Regions from separate parts of the Leptothoe sp. EHU-05/26/07-4 genome, predicted to be linked through region 1. Evidence: riboswitches for the same ligand, from Rfam matches in the RefSeq annotation. Region 1 holds a riboswitch; each other region holds the start of a gene.
The links. Region 1 has a riboswitch for cobalamin ahead of U2F10_RS08230 (hypothetical protein). Riboswitches for the same ligand answer to the same signal wherever they lie in the genome.
Positions count from the first base shown of each region.

Region 2: another riboswitch for cobalamin. It lies ahead of U2F10_RS02200 (TonB-dependent receptor plug domain-containing protein); the one in region 1 lies ahead of U2F10_RS08230 (hypothetical protein).
Region 3: another riboswitch for cobalamin. It lies ahead of U2F10_RS34180 (HupE/UreJ family protein); the one in region 1 lies ahead of U2F10_RS08230 (hypothetical protein).

Region 1 is NZ_JAXSQV010000003.1:77,604-83,684, reverse strand. It holds gene U2F10_RS08245 (HEAT repeat domain-containing protein) at 1-1,000, shown strand, start outside; gene U2F10_RS08240 (TMEM165/GDT1 family protein) at 1,302-1,919, shown strand; gene U2F10_RS08235 (MFS transporter) at 1,997-3,181, shown strand; cobalamin riboswitch at 3,243-3,387, shown strand; gene U2F10_RS08230 (hypothetical protein) at 3,671-3,937, shown strand; partial or broken gene U2F10_RS08225 (SAM-dependent methyltransferase) at 4,116-4,244, shown strand; gene U2F10_RS08220 (hypothetical protein) at 4,527-5,114, opposite strand; gene U2F10_RS08215 (ferritin-like domain-containing protein) at 5,367-5,801, shown strand.
Region 2 is NZ_JAXSQV010000002.1:76,735-82,815, reverse strand. It holds gene U2F10_RS02210 (phosphodiesterase) at 81-854, opposite strand; gene U2F10_RS02205 (ABC transporter substrate-binding protein) at 851-2,125, opposite strand; gene U2F10_RS02200 (TonB-dependent receptor plug domain-containing protein) at 2,148-4,187, opposite strand; cobalamin riboswitch at 4,571-4,726, opposite strand; gene U2F10_RS02195 (phosphotransferase enzyme family protein) at 4,893-5,876, shown strand; gene U2F10_RS02190 (TetR family transcriptional regulator) at 5,898-6,081, opposite strand, start outside.
Region 3 is NZ_JAXSQV010000008.1:170,928-177,008, reverse strand. It holds gene cobN (cobaltochelatase subunit CobN) at 1-1,401, shown strand, start outside; gene U2F10_RS34190 (cob(I)yrinic acid a,c-diamide adenosyltransferase) at 1,398-2,036, shown strand; gene pyrC (dihydroorotase) at 2,097-3,125, shown strand; cobalamin riboswitch at 3,247-3,391, shown strand; gene U2F10_RS34180 (HupE/UreJ family protein) at 3,414-4,097, shown strand; gene cobW (cobalamin biosynthesis protein CobW) at 4,490-5,530, shown strand; gene U2F10_RS34170 (pentapeptide repeat-containing protein) at 5,727-6,081, shown strand, end outside.

The DNA of each region.
Region 1 (6,081 bases):
TCTCGAACGCATCGGAGATCGGGGAGACTGCAAAGATATTAGCAATGGGATATCTCAGAATGATGCCCATTTCCTAAGAAGTAAGCAAGACGACATAGATATTGAGAAACTGTTGACCTCTCTTGAGAGTTGGAATAGTACAACTCGCTATAAATCCCTTTTAATTCTCATTTCTAATACGGACCCGACTACACTCTTGCCTAATCTCAGGATAGCTCTCCAAGATAAAGATCCAAGGGTCCGAGCCACCAGCATTGAAGGACTGGCTACGGCGGCTGCATCCCAAGAGACACTACTGTCTGAAGTTCTTCCAATCTTGACTCAAGGAACGCAAGATGAAGATCCAGGCATCCGTTTAAGTAGCTTCGATGGACTAACCGAAGTTGTTGTCAGTCATCAGACGCTGTCTCCTCAATTGGTCCCCTTAATTGCCCATGGGTTGAAAGACAGCAGTGCTTGCGTCCGTGCAAAAACTGTATTCAGTGCGGACTGGCTTATATCCGTACTAGATTCCTCTAATGCTGAGATAAAAGCTATGATTTCAGACTTAATTACAGTCGCATCAAGCGATTCTAGTGTTTGGGCTCGGCGACATGCTTTGGGTGCACTGAGTGATATCAATGTCGCTTCAGAGGAAATCATTCCTATGGCAGTTAATGTTTTGAAACATCATCCAGATTCGGCTGTCCGTTCTGCTGCAGCTTATGCATTGATGGCAAAGGAGGCAAATCCTGCCTCTACAGAAGCCCTACTTGCAGCCATTAATGACGAAAATTCACCAGTTCGTATTCGGGCAACCGCTGCTTTATTTGCGCAACAACCGACCTTATTAATAAGCCAAGATGCCTTATCTACTCTATCTGACACAGGGCTTGGAACAGCTATTTGGTATGTGAAGCAACAGCTAGACGATTTAGATGCGACAGACGAGTCGAAAGCTGATGTGCAAACGGTCTTTAATGCTTTGGCTGCAGAGTATAACTCCCGTCCAAATAAGTAAGGCCGTTGTTCCGTATGTACCTGCTAGTAATCCATTGTGTATGTATTTTATAGGAAATCATGCAATTAAAAATCATAAAGACTCTATTTGTCGTATAATCCTTCTCGAAGGGGAGTAGCTATCGGTTTAGCCGACATCTCTGAATCAACATACTGGTGATGAGCCTGGTTCAGAGAATGATAGGGAATTTCCACTAGTCATTAGCGAGACCTTCACTAAATCTGCTGACGCGGATTTGGTGGAGTCTTGTGCCTCGTCAAATTCGTGCCAGAGACCGTTGTGATCTGAGGAATTTGAAAGGATGCTAGCTGCATTTACGGCCAGTCTGTTATTGATTACTATCTCTGAGTTGGGTGATAAGACCTTTTTTATTGCCGCCATTTTGGCCATGCGCCATCGTCGCCGCTGGGTATTTGCAGGGGCGGTTGGGGCATTAGCCCTCATGACAATACTCTCCGTTTTAGTTGGGCAGGCGGCATCACTGTTACCCGACTCAGTGGTTAAATGGGCTGAGGTTTGTTTATTTATTGTTTTTGGTATTCGGCTGCTATATCAGGCTAGCCAGATGGCAACAACAGGAGACGAAGAGAAAGATGCGGCTGAAGCAGTAGATAGGGCAGAAAAAAGCAAGAGAAAACCGAAAGAGACTCCCTTGGCAATTATGGCCGAGACCTTTGGGTTAGTCTTCGTGGCGGAGTGGGGCGATCGCACCCAAATTGCTACCATTGCTCTGGCCGCAGCCAATCCACCTGGCGGAGTCGTGATGGGTGCCGTCCTGGGCCATGCTATTTGTGCAGCCATTGCCACTAACTGTGGTCGCTGGCTCTGTGGCAGGGTTTCAGAACGTACACTGACTGCATTAGGTGGAGGACTGTTTTTACTGTTTGGCAGCTTGGCTCTGTTCATGCCTCAAGCTTAATTTTTGAGGGCAGGGGGGATAGGACAGATCATCTTATCCCCCTGCTACTTCATCCTGAGAACCCCCAGTAGGATTCTATGACTAATCAATCACGTAGGCTGACACGAACCGTTCAAGCTCTAGGCTGGGTAAGCTTGCTGACTGATTTTGCCAGCAAGATGGTGTATCCACTAACACCTTTTTTCTTGACGAGCATGCTGGGTGCTCCAGTTTGGACAGTGGGGCTGATCGAGGGGATTGCTGAGAGCACGGCCAGTATTTTGAAACTGTACTCTGGCTGGCTGTCGGACTGGGCCGGTCGGCGCAAACCTTTTGCGTTGGCCGGTTATAGCTTAGGGGCATTGTCTAAACTAGGGTTAGCTCTGTCGGGAACCTGGGGCCATGTGTTAGGGGCACGTTTGTTTGATCGGATTGGCAAAGGATTACGAGCTGCACCACGGGATGTTCTAATTGTTGAGAATTGTACTGCTGCCCAACGGGGACAGGCATTTGGCTTACACCATAGTTTGGAAACGGTGGGTGAAGTGCTGGGTCCGCTGGTGGGTTTTGTCTTTTTGCAACACTCTGTAGGAAATTATCGAGGCGTGTTTGCGATCGCATTTTTCCCAGCGCTCCTGGGTGTTTTGATCTTACTAACTCAGGTCAAAGAACAACGTCCTCAAACTAGAAAAGCACGTCCCCAATTTACATTACGAGGATTAAGCCCCACCTATCGACAGTATTTACTAGCCGTTACCCTCTTTAGTTTAGGAAATTCATCGGATGTTTTTCTGTTATTACGGGCCCAAGAGCTGAGCTTTACCGGCTCTACACTTCTGTTACTATACGCAGCTTTTAACCTGGTAGCCGTTGGATTAGGACTGATCGCTGGTCGTCTATCTGACCAAATAGGGCGACGACCGCTACTCGTCAGTGGATATCTTGTCTTTGCTATCACCTATTTGGGATTTGCTCAAGCAGAGACGCCTGCTATTATTTGGTTACTGTTTATGTTATACGGCCTCTATGGCACTCTAACGCGGGGTGTCCAAAAAGCATTTGTTGCCGATCTAGTACACCCCAACCGACGAGGCGCTGAAACCGGCACCTTTCATATGGTAGTTGGTTTGTCTGCATTACCTGCCAGTCTCATCGCTGGCTGGCTCTATGCAACAGTCTCTACAGCGGCTCCTTTTTATGTCAGTTCTGTTGCTGCGGTGATCGCCACACTATTGCTAATGCGAATGCATTTGCCATCGTTAGAGTCAGGGAATCGAGAATGAGCCGCACAGACAGCACCGCAAATTGAATTAACATTCCGTGTTGTGCGTAGTCAGAATGTGCTAGATTACTGGGCGTATCGGTTCTAAGGGGAAACAGTCCTTAGAGGAAACGGGGAAAGAGCAGTGAGAATCTGCCGCTGTCCCGCAGCTGTGAAGGAGGTGTCGCACCTCTCAGTCAGAATGCCCGCCGATAGTCCAATTCATGTTCTACAACATCTGCGAGGTACGGATGATGATTTTAGTGCGTAATTGTAACTATGTTGCCAGGGGAAATCTCTACAATGCTCTACCCTAGGCATATCTAGCTCCATAACTATTAAGTGTGCCTGTTAATTTTGGGCATCTGTTAGTTATCTAATTAATTTTTTGAAAAACTGTTGGCCAGTGTGTCACGGATTGTTATGCCTGCAAAAGGTATGAACAATCTATTGCTCTTAGCACTGTCTAACCCGTTCTCAACAGATCATTTTGAAAAAAGTTAAAAGCATCGTGCCATCCATTATACTGCCGCCTGAAGCACTCATGTTGCAACAGTATCTGCATCGCCCTGGATGTATTCCTGCGTCGGTTCATCCGTTTGTGAAACAAGCGGCACTTACGTTTGTTTCACAAACGGCACTTACCCATAAGATGCGGAGCCAAAAGACCTTTGGAAAACCAGCCAGGCGATTTCCATGGCGGGGTTGGTTGATGTTGATTGGATGTACGATCGCATCTCTCTCTCAATCAGTGACTCGCCGCATGCGTCGATGTTGACAACGGCAGTTCTCTCATCGTATGTCCATTGCCCCAGTGGGCAACCGCCTCCATCCTAAAAATGAGAATAGTTACTAACATGAATATTTTGTCATTGCTTGTTGCCCTCCTAGCGATTTTGCTGGTGGTTGACATCGTTGTTTATCTGCTGACTCCCCGCACCCATGGGTCATCATCACTGATGCGGTTTGGGGTTGTCGGACTGCTCAAATCATTGCGAGAAGTACCCACATTTCTATTAATGCGTTTAGCCTTTGGGGGTGGCCTGTGTCGCTTCGGCGTGTTCCGTGCCGTGCGGGCTGACTCGCTAGACTTGGGTGAACGGCCCCTTTCAGATAACGGACAAAAGATGGTCGTGGCTAGCCAGGCCCTTCTTGCATTAAACTGGTATCCGTCCAGTGCCACTCCACAGCAGGGAAACTCAGAAACATGATCCCTTCAGCCTAGGCAAACTGGCAGCAGGTGCTTGTCGCCACTAATCTTCCCCCTCGGATATAATGCCTGGAGCGGCTTTCTAGCCGGGGGCGAGGTGCCGTTGTATGTGCAAATCAAGCTAACTCATCCATCAAATTGATGCACGAGTGCTGTCTTAAAATGGCTGAGCCAGATCGGTGGCATAGACCGTTTTCCAAGCTTTAACGGTGTCCTCGCCAATTTTGCTATCGATTGCTTCGCCGCTATCAGTCACCAGTCGAATATCAAGCGTTGTCTCTGGTGCATTTTGCAACGCTTGGGCTAACTCATTGCTCACTGAGAACACATTATTTTGTCCATCAATTTGAAACACATCGCCATCAACTTTAATGAAAAGTTGAATGATATTTCTGGCGTTACTAAATTCTGAGCAACTCAAATCTGGAGAAACCCGAAACGACCCGCTGAGACAGTCGCGATCGCGAATAATCGACAGCACCCGAATAAAATCACGACTCCAGAGGCTCTGCACCTCAATTCGGGCGGTTGTATTCAAAAAGCGATCGCTAAAGGAATGACGGTCAAATACCCCAACAAAGCTGCCTTCAAACGGATCATTGATTTGAACTGGCTCTGACCAAGGTAAATTACGGTGGGTTCCTAATGTGGCCGAGTCGACAACAGCTAGCCCAGCGGCAGTGGCTGCACTCGTTATACAGATACTCCCCAACAACCCTAAACTAATCACTAAACGCCCAATCATAATAGAGCGCCTCTGCTTTATGAGACTCTACTTTGACGATAGCACAAGGGATTGGAAACAGTTGAAATATGAGCTTTCTCTTATTAGTTGCAATTGAAATTGCAGGCTTCCAGATGATCTACCAGATGATTTATGTCTACTTAGCTAAACCCATGCCCCAATCATCTTTCAACTCCAACCATTAAATCATAGCCACCCATAAAACCTATTCCATGCTTATAATCAGAACTCGTTGATTCTCAACATGACTAAATGAAAAACCTTGACACCTCACAAACCATTGAACTGCTCAATCAAATTATGGAATTTGAGCTAGCTGGTGTGGTGCGTTATACCCATTGTTCTTTAATGGTTACTGGGCCCAATCGCATTCCGATTGTAGATTTTTTCAAGACTCAGGCAAATGAATCTTTACTCCATGCCCAAGAAGCCGGTGAGATTATTACTGGGCTAGAAGGCCATCCCAGTCAGCAAATCTCAGCTATTGAGGAAAACAACCGCCACTCGGTTAAAGACCTCCTGTCAGAAAGTCTAAACCATGAGCAAACGGCATTAAATATGTACAAAAAGCTCCTAGATGTGGTCCAAAACGCCAGCGTTTATTTGGAAGAATATACCCGTACCAAAATTGGACAGGAAGAAATGCATACACTCGAGATCAAAAAAATGTTGCGTGATTATAGTTGAGCTCGTGGAACCGTTGCTTAGGTAGTTTGGGGGCCTATCTTAACGCGATGGGCTACCAAGCCCTATGTGGTCAAATCGTCGATGCCACATTAGTACCGGTGCCCAAACAACGGAATCGTTGAGACGATGATAACGAGATCAAAGCAGGCAAGGTGCCTGAGCCTTGGCAGGATAAGCTTCATCTACTCCAAAAGGATGGGAAAATTTGGGTAGTGGGTCGCAGCATTCTAGCCGCTTACCAAATTTTAGAAGACGTTAAGTTGTACATAAATCAGGCTTA
Region 2 (6,081 bases), on a different contig from region 1:
TGCGAGGGGCGTGGGGACGTTGATGTCCCCACATCAGGAGGGTTTCAGGGAGGAAAGCCCTGAGCAACCCCCATCCCTACTCACCGCTCCCCATCCACAATATTCACCCTCCTCACCTCTGTCTCATACCTCCCATCCCCATACAACCAAACCAACCGGAACCCTGGCTGAGTATCATCCATAGCCGCAACCGCTGGTGTCACCTGCAAACAAGTCGACGGACACCCATAAACCCCAATGCCCCTGGCTGTTTTGTGTTGAAATTCATGGTGAATATGTCCAAAAACAACTAACTTCACCTGCGAAAATTGCTCAATCAGCGCGAAAAACTCATCGGCATTTTTCACGCCTATTTGATCTACCCAATCGATGCCCACAGAGACGGGATGATGATGCAGTGCAATTAAAGTGGGCTTAGGCGGATGATGGGTTAAATAAAAACGCAGTTTTTGTAACTGCTGTTCAGAAAGATGACCTTCGCCAAAGGTGGCATCTAGAAAAACTGAATCAAGCAAAATCAGTTGCCATGGCCCCAGGTCAATGGAGCTCAGCCCCTGACTAGCGGGCAGAACCTGGAGTACTTGTTGCAGCATGTCTAAACGATCGTGATTACCAGGTAGCCAGTAGGTGGGAATTTGCAGAGGTGAGAGTGCATCCACCAAATTCCCATAGGCCTCAGCCTCTCCCTGTTCAGCCAAGTCACCCGTCAATAGCAATCCATCAGGCTTACACTGGGTAACTTCCCGTAACACTGCGTTAAAGGTCTGCCAAGTATTACAGCCCCGCAGCTGGTCCGTGGTTTTGGCTAACAAATGGCTATCAGTCACTTGGGCTAAGAGAATAGAATGGCTCATGGTTCTAGCTTTTGGTAATAAACCAGTTCATGGTCAGGTAATAGCTGTGGATGAAAGATCTTAACTAAATCTGCCAGGAGCAAGTGGGGTTTAACGGCCCCACTCTCCCAGTAGTCATTGCCGCCAGTGTCATTGATGCGGGCATTGTTGTTAAAGACGTTGCCCTGCTTAAAGGCATCAAAACTGCCATAGCGAGGGTCGGTTGCGATCGCATCGCCATAACTGAACCAATCTTGACTGACATTTACCCAGACATCAGCTGTCGCCGCCTGGTCAACGACAGACTCAAAATCAAGCGGTATAGTAACCGTAGACTCATTCTCTTCCCACAGATAAGCAGAACCTGCATCTCTGAGTAACTGGGCGGCGTAGCTCTTGCCACCTGGCATGTACCAGGTACCCTCATAACTGAAACCAGAAAAGACCGTTGGCCGGTCTAACAGACCAGCCGTCAGCTCCACTAGAGATTCATACTCAGTCGAAATATCTGTAAAGACCTGCTGAGCTTTAGCCTCCTGGTTAAAGAACAGAGCTGTAAACAGCAGCCACTCAGCGCGTCCGAGGGGAGAGTTTTCCACATATTCTCCTGCCAGGACCACTGGCAAGCCTGCCTGTATCAGACGACTGTAGCCATCAACATCCGGGTCGCCTATACCATAGGTCATGATCAGCTCTGGTTCACTCACGAGTAGTCGCTCTAGATCGAGAGTTTTACCAGAGCTAAAGGCTATGAGTTCCCCTTGTTCAATTTTTTGACGAACGCTAGGAGTATACACAAAGCTGAAGTCATCCATACCTACAAGCCCATCTAACTGGTTCAGCAGTTCTAGGTGAGGCAGGTAGGTGGTAGAAAGTGTAACCACTGTATTGACCGGGACTTGTATGACTTGAGCCTCTTCAAACCCTTCTGGAACCGGAGTTCCGCACTGCACTAGCAGATACTCAAAAGTCTCATTAGCCGCTTGCCAGGGCTGAGTAACGGTAACGACCTTGTAGTGGTTGTAATAGTCAACGGAAAAGCCAGTTGCGTATTTAGGCTGAACTTTGTTGGGAAAGTAGTCTGTGGCAGGGTTGTAGTCTGCGACACAGGCAGCATGATTATCAGCTGTGGCAGGTTCTGATGGAAGTTGTCGGCAGCCAGCCGTCGCCAACAGCCCCAATAGCAAGACGGTTGTTACAGACTTTAGAATAGATGATGTTGACGTGGTCGAGCCCCCCCTATAGTCTCCCTTTACAAGGAGGACAGAGGCCAGCTTTTCAAATCGATCCATTGTTACCCCTCTCCCTACTTGATCAGAAAGTTCCTTTCAAACCCACCTGAACGCTCCGACCTATGCCAGGAAACCCAGGAAACTCTTCAAACTGCTCATCAAAAATATTGTCTAAGCTGGCATTCAATGCCCAGCTGTCGCTTAGAGGCAACCGTAGCTTAAAGTCCAAGGTTGTTCGCCCATCAAGGGTTTCTGAATTACCCCGATCAACAAAAGTATCACTGATGGAGCGTAAGAATAGAGCCGCGTATACCCCATCGCCGGGTTCATAAGCCACACCTAAATTAAAGCTGTCGGCATTGGTAAACGGCAAAGAATTACCTCGATCATCGGGGTTATCACTTTCCCTAATTTCTGGACGATTCCACGTGTAATTTGCAAAGGCAAACACACCGTCAAGCACTTGGTAATTTAGCTCCGTCTCAATCCCGATGGCCTCCACTCGATCAATGTTTTCGAACCTCATGGTATCACTGTCAAAGTTAATGGCATCCTTAATTTCATTGCGATAGAAGGTAACCCTAAATAAGCCCCGGTCGCCGATTTGTTGATCAATACCTACGTCAAAGCTAATGCCAGTTTCAGGTTCAAGGTTTGGGTTGTTGGTGTTGAATGTGGTCAGAAAAAGATCCGATAAGGTAGGCACACGAAAATTGCGAGCAAAGTTAGCCCGAAAATTCGTGGTATCGGTTAAAGCCACCCGTGTACCTAAGTTAAATGAAGTAAAAGAGTCTTCATCAGCCAGATCGTTAAAATCTTGCCGAATACCGGCATTAACACTGATGCGAGAGGTGATATCAGCCTGGTATCGAGCAAAAATACCGGTTTGATTAATGCTTTCGTCATAGGCCTCAGTGGTTAAATCTGTCAACAAATTAGTTGTTTCGTTGTCTGCTTGAACATTACGGTAGTCGACACCGTAGGTAATGTTCTGATTATCAGCAAACTGCCAGGTATGCTGCAATTGCCCACCTAGGGAAATTTGATCGATCCTATCTTCTGAAGGCGTATCAAAACTGCTATCGGCAATGGGATCCTTGAAGGTAAGGTCAAGGAAATCACCAAATAATCGTGCTGTTAGCAATGAGTTATCCCCTTGCCCCAGCTTGGATTCATAGGTTAAATCCAGTAGTAAATTTTCTGTATACTGACTATCGTCTTCAGTCAGTGTATTGAACGCACCAAAGCCGCTAGGAGTCGGCACACCACCAGGAACATTTAAATCTTTGGTGAGATACAATGCCCCCAGACTTACCCGATTGCGTTCATTAAGGTCAGCTGCCAACTGAAAATTAAGATTGTTATAAAGCACCTCCGCATTGCTGCGATCACCCTCAAAGTCTGTTGTGCTTAGGCTAAAAGGAAAATCATTTTCTGAATCGGTACGGTTATAACCGAGTCTCCAATCAACATTGCCAGTGTTTCCCCGCACCTGTAGTGCCTGACTGTTATAGCCAAAGCTGCCAAGATCTAAGCTAGTGGTCACCTCTATGCCTTCTTCTTCCAGCGGTCTGCGGGTAATGATATTGATGACACCACCAATGGCATTGGATCCATACAGGACTGAGCCCCCCCCTGGCAGCACCTCAATTTGTTCGACCGCATCGGTTGTAAAGGTCGAGAGATCAAATCCACCGGCTGCACCGATCTCGTTTATTGGACGACCATCTAGCAAAATCAGGGTTTGAGCTGTTCCACCTCCCCGAATAAACTGACCACTCTGAGAGCCCAACTGGCCACCTGCTGTACCTTCGCTCAATATTCCGGGTAGATAGAGTAGGGCTTCATCAACAGTGCGGGCTCCCTGCGTTTCAATTTGCTCGCGATTAATCACATAAACAGGCTGTGTTGACTCACGAACAGTGCCTTCACGACGAAAAGGAGAGTAAACAGGCTGATCAAGGATACTTTCAACAACATTAATCCGAATAACGTCATCTACCTCAGGAGTCTGAGCTAATTCAGATTTTTCTAGCTTGGTTGTTTCTCCAGCCCAGGCGGGTGATGCCAATAGAAAAGATAGAAGCGTTAGAGAAGCAGGGAACTTGGACATAGTAGACATTGGTCTTTTGGTTTTAAGTGTGTATTGTGTGGAGAAACGAACAACCAAAGGATCACCTTTATCCCCCAAACCCTTCTCCTGAAGAAGGAAGGCAGTAAGAGAGGAGATTTTTTGAGAAAAACAAATTCTTTCAAGCCAAAAATTCTCTCCTTGAGGAGAAGGAGAGGGATTTAAGGTGTGGAGGCCAAAGCAACTTGCAGACAAAAGTTAAGGCTAGAGCCATGCTTCAGATGACTATTTAGCTATGCCACTGAAGCTAAAGACCGTATGCATAGACTCTAGTCAATTCTGTTTCAAGGGCTATAGACATATCGACAACAAACTCGCCGTTGGAGCCTGGACCGGGCAAAAAAGATTTGATTCACATCCGTACCTCGCAGATATCTTAGGTCACAGCATCGGCGGGCGTTCTGACTGAGAGGCATAAACAAAGTTTAGAACCTCTTTCACAGCTGCGGGACAGTGGTAGATTTTCACTACGCTTTCCCCATTAACTCCAGTGGCTGCTCCCCACTAGAACCGATCCAGAGTAAAATCATATCACACTGATCTAAAGTGAGATGTTCAGATTAAATACCTAGATACTGTTGGCCTCCTCAAAAGACTTTTGTCTGAGCCACCTTGTGAGCGACCTTGATAACCAATGCCTATCCAGGTAGCTCACCATTCTATGAATCTGCAACGGCGATCATTAATCTGTTTACTATGCCTCAGCCCAGCTTGACTATTAAAGCGACGTATTCGACCTTGAGTGCATCTGAGCTGTTGAGTAAAGTAGCACCGCAATATAAAATGTCGAATCCTGTCTCCTGCGAGTTTTGGCATAGGGGGCTCAATGACACCTATAAATTATCTTCCGAAAAAGATGATTTTATATTGCGGGTGTATCGACACAATTGGAGGACACGCTCAGACATAGAGTTTGAACTAGCGGCACTGATGCACTTACATAAGCAGGGGGCAGCTGTTGCTATTCCTATTGAGAGAAAGCAAGGAGGGTTTATTACCCCAATTATTGCTCCAGAAGGAGAACGACACGTTATTATCACTCAGTTTGCCCAAGGAAATATCTTAAAGTTTAACGATCCAAAAGATGCAACTCTCCTTGGTCAGGCAGTGGCAGAAATACACAGTTGTTCTTCAGGATTTGAGTCTAATGCTAGCCGCTATACATTAGACCTCAAACATCTTATAGATGAGCCTTTGGTCAAGATCCAACCTTATTTAGCAGAAAGGCCCTCAGACTGGGAGTTCTTAAGTGAGTTAGCCAACAGTCTTTTTACAATTGTTAATGCTACAGAGGTAGGTAAGTTGGACTATGGGTTTTGCCATGGTGACGTTCATGGAGAGAATGCCCATGAGCATGGTGGCAAGGTCACACACTTTGATTTTGACTGCTGTGGCCTGGGTTGGCGCATTTATGATCTGGCCACATTTAGGTGGGTGATTAGGCTGCTTGGCAAAGAAGATGCCCTATGGTCAAGTTTTCTAGAGGGATATAGGTCAAAGAGAGAGATTTCTGATTTGGATTTAAGTCTTATCGAACCGTTTATTGCCATACGAGATATTTGGTTCTTTGGGCTTAATACCGGTCATTCCCTGGCACAGGATTGGCTCAATGATGACTATATTAATTTTCATCTAAATTTTCTCAAACAGATATCTGAAAAGATCAGCTCAGGTAACTAATTAGACCTAAGGGTGGACAGGCTAATCGCTCGCAAGCGACTGGACAAACTGTTTACCACAATCCTTACAGAGATAACACTGCTTTCCTCGACGACGACCATTTTTTGATAGTCGTTTTGACTGACAGTGCGGGCATATCATTACTTTCATTACATTGATGGCACGATCATTCCCAACATGCGGTTCTAAATATGACACTAGTAAG
Region 3 (6,081 bases), on a different contig from region 1:
CTTACCTGGATCCGCCAGTGGCTCTGGCCCAAACTCACCCAAACCTCCGAGGAAATCACCCACCTGCTCCACGGCTTAAATGGAGGCTATGTGCCCAGCGGTTCCTCTGGTGCACCGACGCGGGGACGGGCGGATGTGCTGCCCACCGGGCGGAATTTTTACAGCGTTGATATTCGGGGACTGCCGACGGAAAGTGCCTGGGATGTGGGTCGTCGAGCCGCAGAGAACCTGGTGGAGCGCTACACCCAAGAGCAGGGAGACTATCCCAAAACCCTGGGTCTGTCCATGTGGGGCACGGCCACCATGCGCACGGGCGGAGATGACATGGCTGAGGCCCTGGCTCTCCTGGGAGTGCGCCCCGTTTGGGATGGGGTGGGTCGTCGGGTGGTGGATTTTGAAATTCTGCCCCTATCGGTGCTGCAACGCCCCCGCGTAGATGTTACCCTGCGCATTTCGGGATTCTTCCGCGATGCCTTTCCTAACCTGATTGATTTGTTTAACTCAGCGGTGGCAGCGGTGGCAGCGCTGGATGAACCGTCTGGCATGAATCCCCTGGCTACCCAGGTAAAGCAAGAAGCCGACCATTGGCAGTCCCTGGGGTTTAGTGCTGAGGATGCCGATATTCGTGCCCAGTACCGGGTGTTTGGGTCTAAGCCAGGGGCCTATGGTGCCGGACTTCAGGGACTGATTGAGGCACAAAACTGGAGTAGCGATCGCGACCTGGCTCAGGCCTATATTAACTGGAGTTGCTATGCCTATGGGCGACCCAGCACAGGAGAGTCTTCGGAGCAACAACAGCCGGGTAACGGCAAATTGCGCTCCACCTCCGTTCCCGATGTCTTTCAACAACGGCTAGGGCAGCTGCAAATTGTGTTGCACAATCAAGATAATCGAGAACATGATCTATTGGACTCTGACGATTATTATCAGTTTCAGGGGGGCCTAGTCGCTGCCGTGCGCGCCACCCAGGGCAAAAATCCCACAGCCTATTTTGGTGATCACTCCCGCCCCCAACAGCCGCGAATTCGCTCTTTGCCCGAGGAGATCAGCCGAGTTTACCGTTCCCGCGTTGTCAATCCTAAATGGATTGCCGGGGTGATGCGCCATGGCTATAAAGGCGCTTTTGAGATGGCTGCCACGGTGGATTATCTCTTTGCCTATGATGCAACAACCCACGCGGTGGCTGATTTTATGTATGCTGGCGTTGCCGAGACGTACATTCTAGACGACAACGTTCAACGCTTTATCCAGACCCATAATCCCTGGGCGTTACGGGATATGTCAGAACGGTTGTTAGAAGCCCACCAGCGAGGATTATGGCAACAGGTTTCACCCGAAATGCTAGAACAGCTGAGGGCCATTGTATTAGATGCCGAAGCTCACATTGAGGAAACACTATGACCAACCCACAGAACACCCCACAAAATACGTCAGAAGAGCAAGCCCGTCTACAGAAGATAAAAGCCGCTAAAGATCAGTCCCGTGCCAACCGCGCAGGGAATGAAAAAGGACTGTATCTTTTGTTTACAGGATTAGGTAAAGGTAAAACCAGTAGTGCCATGAACCTGGTTTATCGCCATTTAGCCCATGATATGAGGGTGGCTGTGGTGCAGTTTATTAAAAACGACAGTGCGTTTCCCGATGGCGATCGCATCATGTTGGAAAAGCTCAAGGAACAGGGTTTTCCCATCAGTATCGATACCCTGGGTGGGGGGTTCACCTGGGAAACCCAGGACCCGGATCAAGACCAGCGGATGGCGGAGCAGGCCTGGCAAACGGCAACCAAGCTCATTGCGGACCCCGATATTTCCCTGGTTGTTCTGGATGAATTACACATTGCGCTCAAAAAAGCTCGGCTAGATCTGACACCTGTAATGGCAGGCATTCAGGCTCGTCCTAACCATTGTCATGTGGCCAGTACCGGACGCTATGCGCCCCAGGAATTAATTGATGTTGCTGATTTGGTGACAGAAATGAATCGCATCAAGCACCCCATCAGTGCAGGTATTCCAGCCCAGATAGGGATTGAGTATTAGATGGCTTTCCATAGTGGATGGACACTATAATCACGTTGCTACTTGTTTAATGATTAAAAGATGCAAAAGCTTACCATAACTCGACCCGACGACTGGCATCTGCATGTGCGGGACGGTGTGATGCTGAAAGCGGTTTTGCCCCATACGGTGCGTCAGTTTTCCCGCGCCATCATTATGCCGAATTTGAAGCCCCCCGTGCGCTCGGTAGCGGATGCGGCAGCCTATCGAGATCGCATTATCGCAGCCATTCCAGCTGGCAAACAATTTGAGCCGCTGATGACCCTCTACCTGACTGACAATACAGACCCCAAAGAGATCATTGCGGCCAAAGCCTCCCAGTTTGTTAAAGCGGTTAAATACTATCCAGCCGGTGCAACAACCAATTCAGACTTTGGTGTGACGGATATTCGTAAGTGCGATCGCGTCTTTGCTGCCATGCAGCAGGTGGACATGCCCCTATTGTTACACGGGGAAGTGACCGATAAAGGGGTCGATGTTTTTGATCGTGAGAAGATATTTATCGAGCAACAGTTGCTCCCACTTAAGCAGCGATTTCCCAACCTGCGTATCGTGCTTGAGCACATTACCACCTCAGATGCTGTGCAATTTGTTCTGGCCCATAACCATGTGGCTGCAACCATCACACCGCAGCATTTATTGTTTAACCGTAATGCGCTCTTCCAAGGGGGAATTCGCCCCCACTTTTATTGCCTGCCAATTTTGAAACATGAGCAGCATCGTCGGGCAATTTTGCAAGCGGCCACTTCGGGTAATCCTAAGTTTTTTCTGGGTACCGATAGTGCCCCCCATGATCGCAACAATAAGGAAACATCCTGTGGCTGTGCCGGTTGCTATTCGGCCTTGCATGCTATGGAGTTGTATGCAGAAGCGTTTGAGAGCGTTGACGCCCTCGATAAACTAGAAGCGTTCGCCAGCTTCCATGGACCAGACTTTTACCAACTACCCCGCAATACGCAGCAAATTACCTTGGTCAAAACAACGTGGCGCATCCCTGATCAAGTGCCTCTGACTGAGTCTGAACTTGTGCCGTTACGGGCAGGGGAAGAGATGACGTGGCAAATGGCATAGGACCTACAACAGGGTATGGGTATAGTTCTAACAGAAAGGCCAAGAAACAACGTTCTATGCCAATCCTAAATAGTTAATCCTATGCAATTTTGATATCCAAAGCGAAGGCGAAGGTGGTAGATTTAATCTGCTTAGCATCGGTTCTAGTGGGGAACAGCCGCTAGAGGAAAGGGGGAAAGCGCAGTGAAAATCTGCCACTGTCCCGCAGCTGTGAAGGAAGTTTTATACCTCCCAGTCAGAATGCCCGCCGATGGTCAACCTGCCGTTTTATTGATCTGCGAGGTACAGATGGGTTTATATGCTTTAGTCGCCTTGAAGGGTTTCAAGGTTAAGGATCTTTGTCGTTCAGGCAAGATTGCGCTTGTTGCGATCACAGCACTTCTCCTCAATGGGTTGCCTGCCCTAGCTCACCATCCGTTAGGTGGAAAGACACCCGGTAATTTCATTGAAGGATTTTTATCCGGTATTGGTCATCCGGTCATTGGATTAGACCATCTAGTGTTTGTCATTGCCTCAGGGTTGTTAGCAGCAGCCATTGGTCGCAACTTAATTATTCCTGTTGCCTTTGTTTTAGCCTCTCTTTTGGGTACAGGAATTCATTTGGTGAGCATTGATTTGCCGCTTCCTGAGCTGGTAATTTCTGCCTCAGTGCTTGTCTTTGGTGTACTACTAGCCCTAAAAAAGCGGCCAAATAGCACAATTATCACTGGTTTAGCTGCCATTTCTGGGTTGTTCCATGGATTTGCTTACGGAGAATCCATTTTTGGTGCTGAAATGGGTCCTTTGATGGCTTATTTGCTAGGATTTGCATTGATTCAGCTTGCGATCGCAACAGCTGCCTATGGGATGGGTAGTCGCCTATTCCAACAGTCACCCGAAAGTTCAGCGCTGCGATTTGCTGGTTTTATTATTTGCGGTGTGGGCGGTACGTTTCTGTCCACACTGATGATGGATTATGTTTTGCTCGCTTAACCTACGCTGATCTACTGTGAACCCTCTTAAAGGGTACTGTGTATGTATCTGGAAGATAATGTCCCAAAAGGTAGACATGGTCTTGAATTTGCCCACTCTGCAACTTATGCGTACATGGTAGCTCCAAAAGGAAAGGTAAAAGATCGACTAGACATCTCAAACTATCCTGTTTGTTATTTTTAGCTTTCTTTCATACTTGACTTCAATTTGCTTGGAGAGAATTTAGGAAAGAGCTTTTTTAGAAATAAATAGTTCCTCTGTAGGAACCCACTGCTGTACGTCCAATGCAGGATCAGAATCAGTTGTCTGCATCCTGACGGGTGCACCAATGTGCACCTCTACCAAACCAAATTTGCACAAAATCTTGAATCTTTAGTCGTTAGGAAAAACCAATGCATAAAATTCCTGTTACCGTAGTCACCGGCTTTCTAGGTTCCGGTAAAACTACGCTGGTGCGTCATCTATTGCAAAACAACCAGGGACGACGCATCGCTGTATTGGTCAACGAGTTTGGAGAAGTTGGCATTGATGGAGAAATTCTAAAATCCTGCCAGGTCTGTGATGAAGATGAGACCCCTGATACTAAAATTCTAGAGCTTGCTAATGGGTGTCTATGCTGCACTGTGCAAGAAGAGTTTTTGCCTACCATGCAAACTCTTCTAAAGCGACGAGAAGACATTGACTGTATTGTCATTGAAACCTCAGGGTTAGCGCTGCCGAAGCCTTTAGTGCAGGCATTTCGTTGGCCTGAAATTCGGACTGGCGCAACCGTGGATGGTGTGGTGACGGTGGTGGATGGCAATGCCCTTGCCAAGGGTCAAATTGTTGGCGATCTAGAGGCCCTAGAATCCCAACGACAGGCAGATGACTCATTAGACCATGAGACACCCATTGAGGAACTGTTTGAGGATCAGCTAGCCTGTGCTGATATGGTGCTACTGACTAAGACCGATGTGATGTCGGAGGATAACCGTCTTAAGGTACAACGATGGCTCCAACAGAAGGCACCCACGGGTGTTAAGGTTGTTCCTTGTCAGCAGGGTGAGATTAGCCCAGATATTTTGCTGGGCTTTAATGCCGCTGTTGAAGATGACTTGGATAGTCGTCACAGCCATCATGATCATGAAGAAGAGCATGAGCATGACGATCATCTGGAGTCCGTTTATGTTGAGCTAGATAAGGCGTTTGAACCTGCTGTTTTGGTGCAACGTTTGCAATCATTGGTGAAGCAGCAAGAGATTTATCGCATTAAAGGCTTTGTCTCTGTCCCAAACAAAGCGATGCGACTAGTTTTGCAAGGTGTAGGCCAGCGTTTTGATCACTTTTATGATCGCCCCTGGCAAGCGGATGAATCTCGTCAGACTCGGCTAGTGGTCATTGGCTCTGAGCTGGATAAAGAGACCGTTACTCAAGCTATGGCAGGAACTGCATAGGCCTGATGGTGAGCCATGGCCCATCGACTTAGTTCAAAAGTCCATGGACCATGGCTCAAACCCGCATTGGTTGCAAAAGCACAAAGCAGGCAGAATACGCCTTGGCGTAAATGGGGTGGTTAAGCGCGCATAAATATTTAGGGCGTTCCCGAATGAGGGGAGTGATAATGGGCTCAACATTGAGGGAGTCCCAAGCATGCGAGAGCGATTCAAGCAGTGGCCGCCAAAGATAAGCATCAACAAGGGGTGGGTGATGGGAGCGATCGCCACTCCAGTCTTTCTCTGGTTAGTGTGGTGGCTTTGGTTACTCCCCGTTCGTCAACCTCAGCCAGATGACGGTCGCCTATCCCACAACGAAAGAGTCACCCTTGCTCACCCACATCGTCAAACCCTCATCAGGGGGATTGGGACGCTCGCAATGGTTGCCGGTGGGGTTTTCCTGTTTCTTCGTTTCCGCATTGCTAACAGAAATGCAGAGGCAATCGACCTGAGCGGGACCGACCTGAGCGGGGCCGACCTCATCAGCGCCGACCTTATCAGTGCCAACCTCA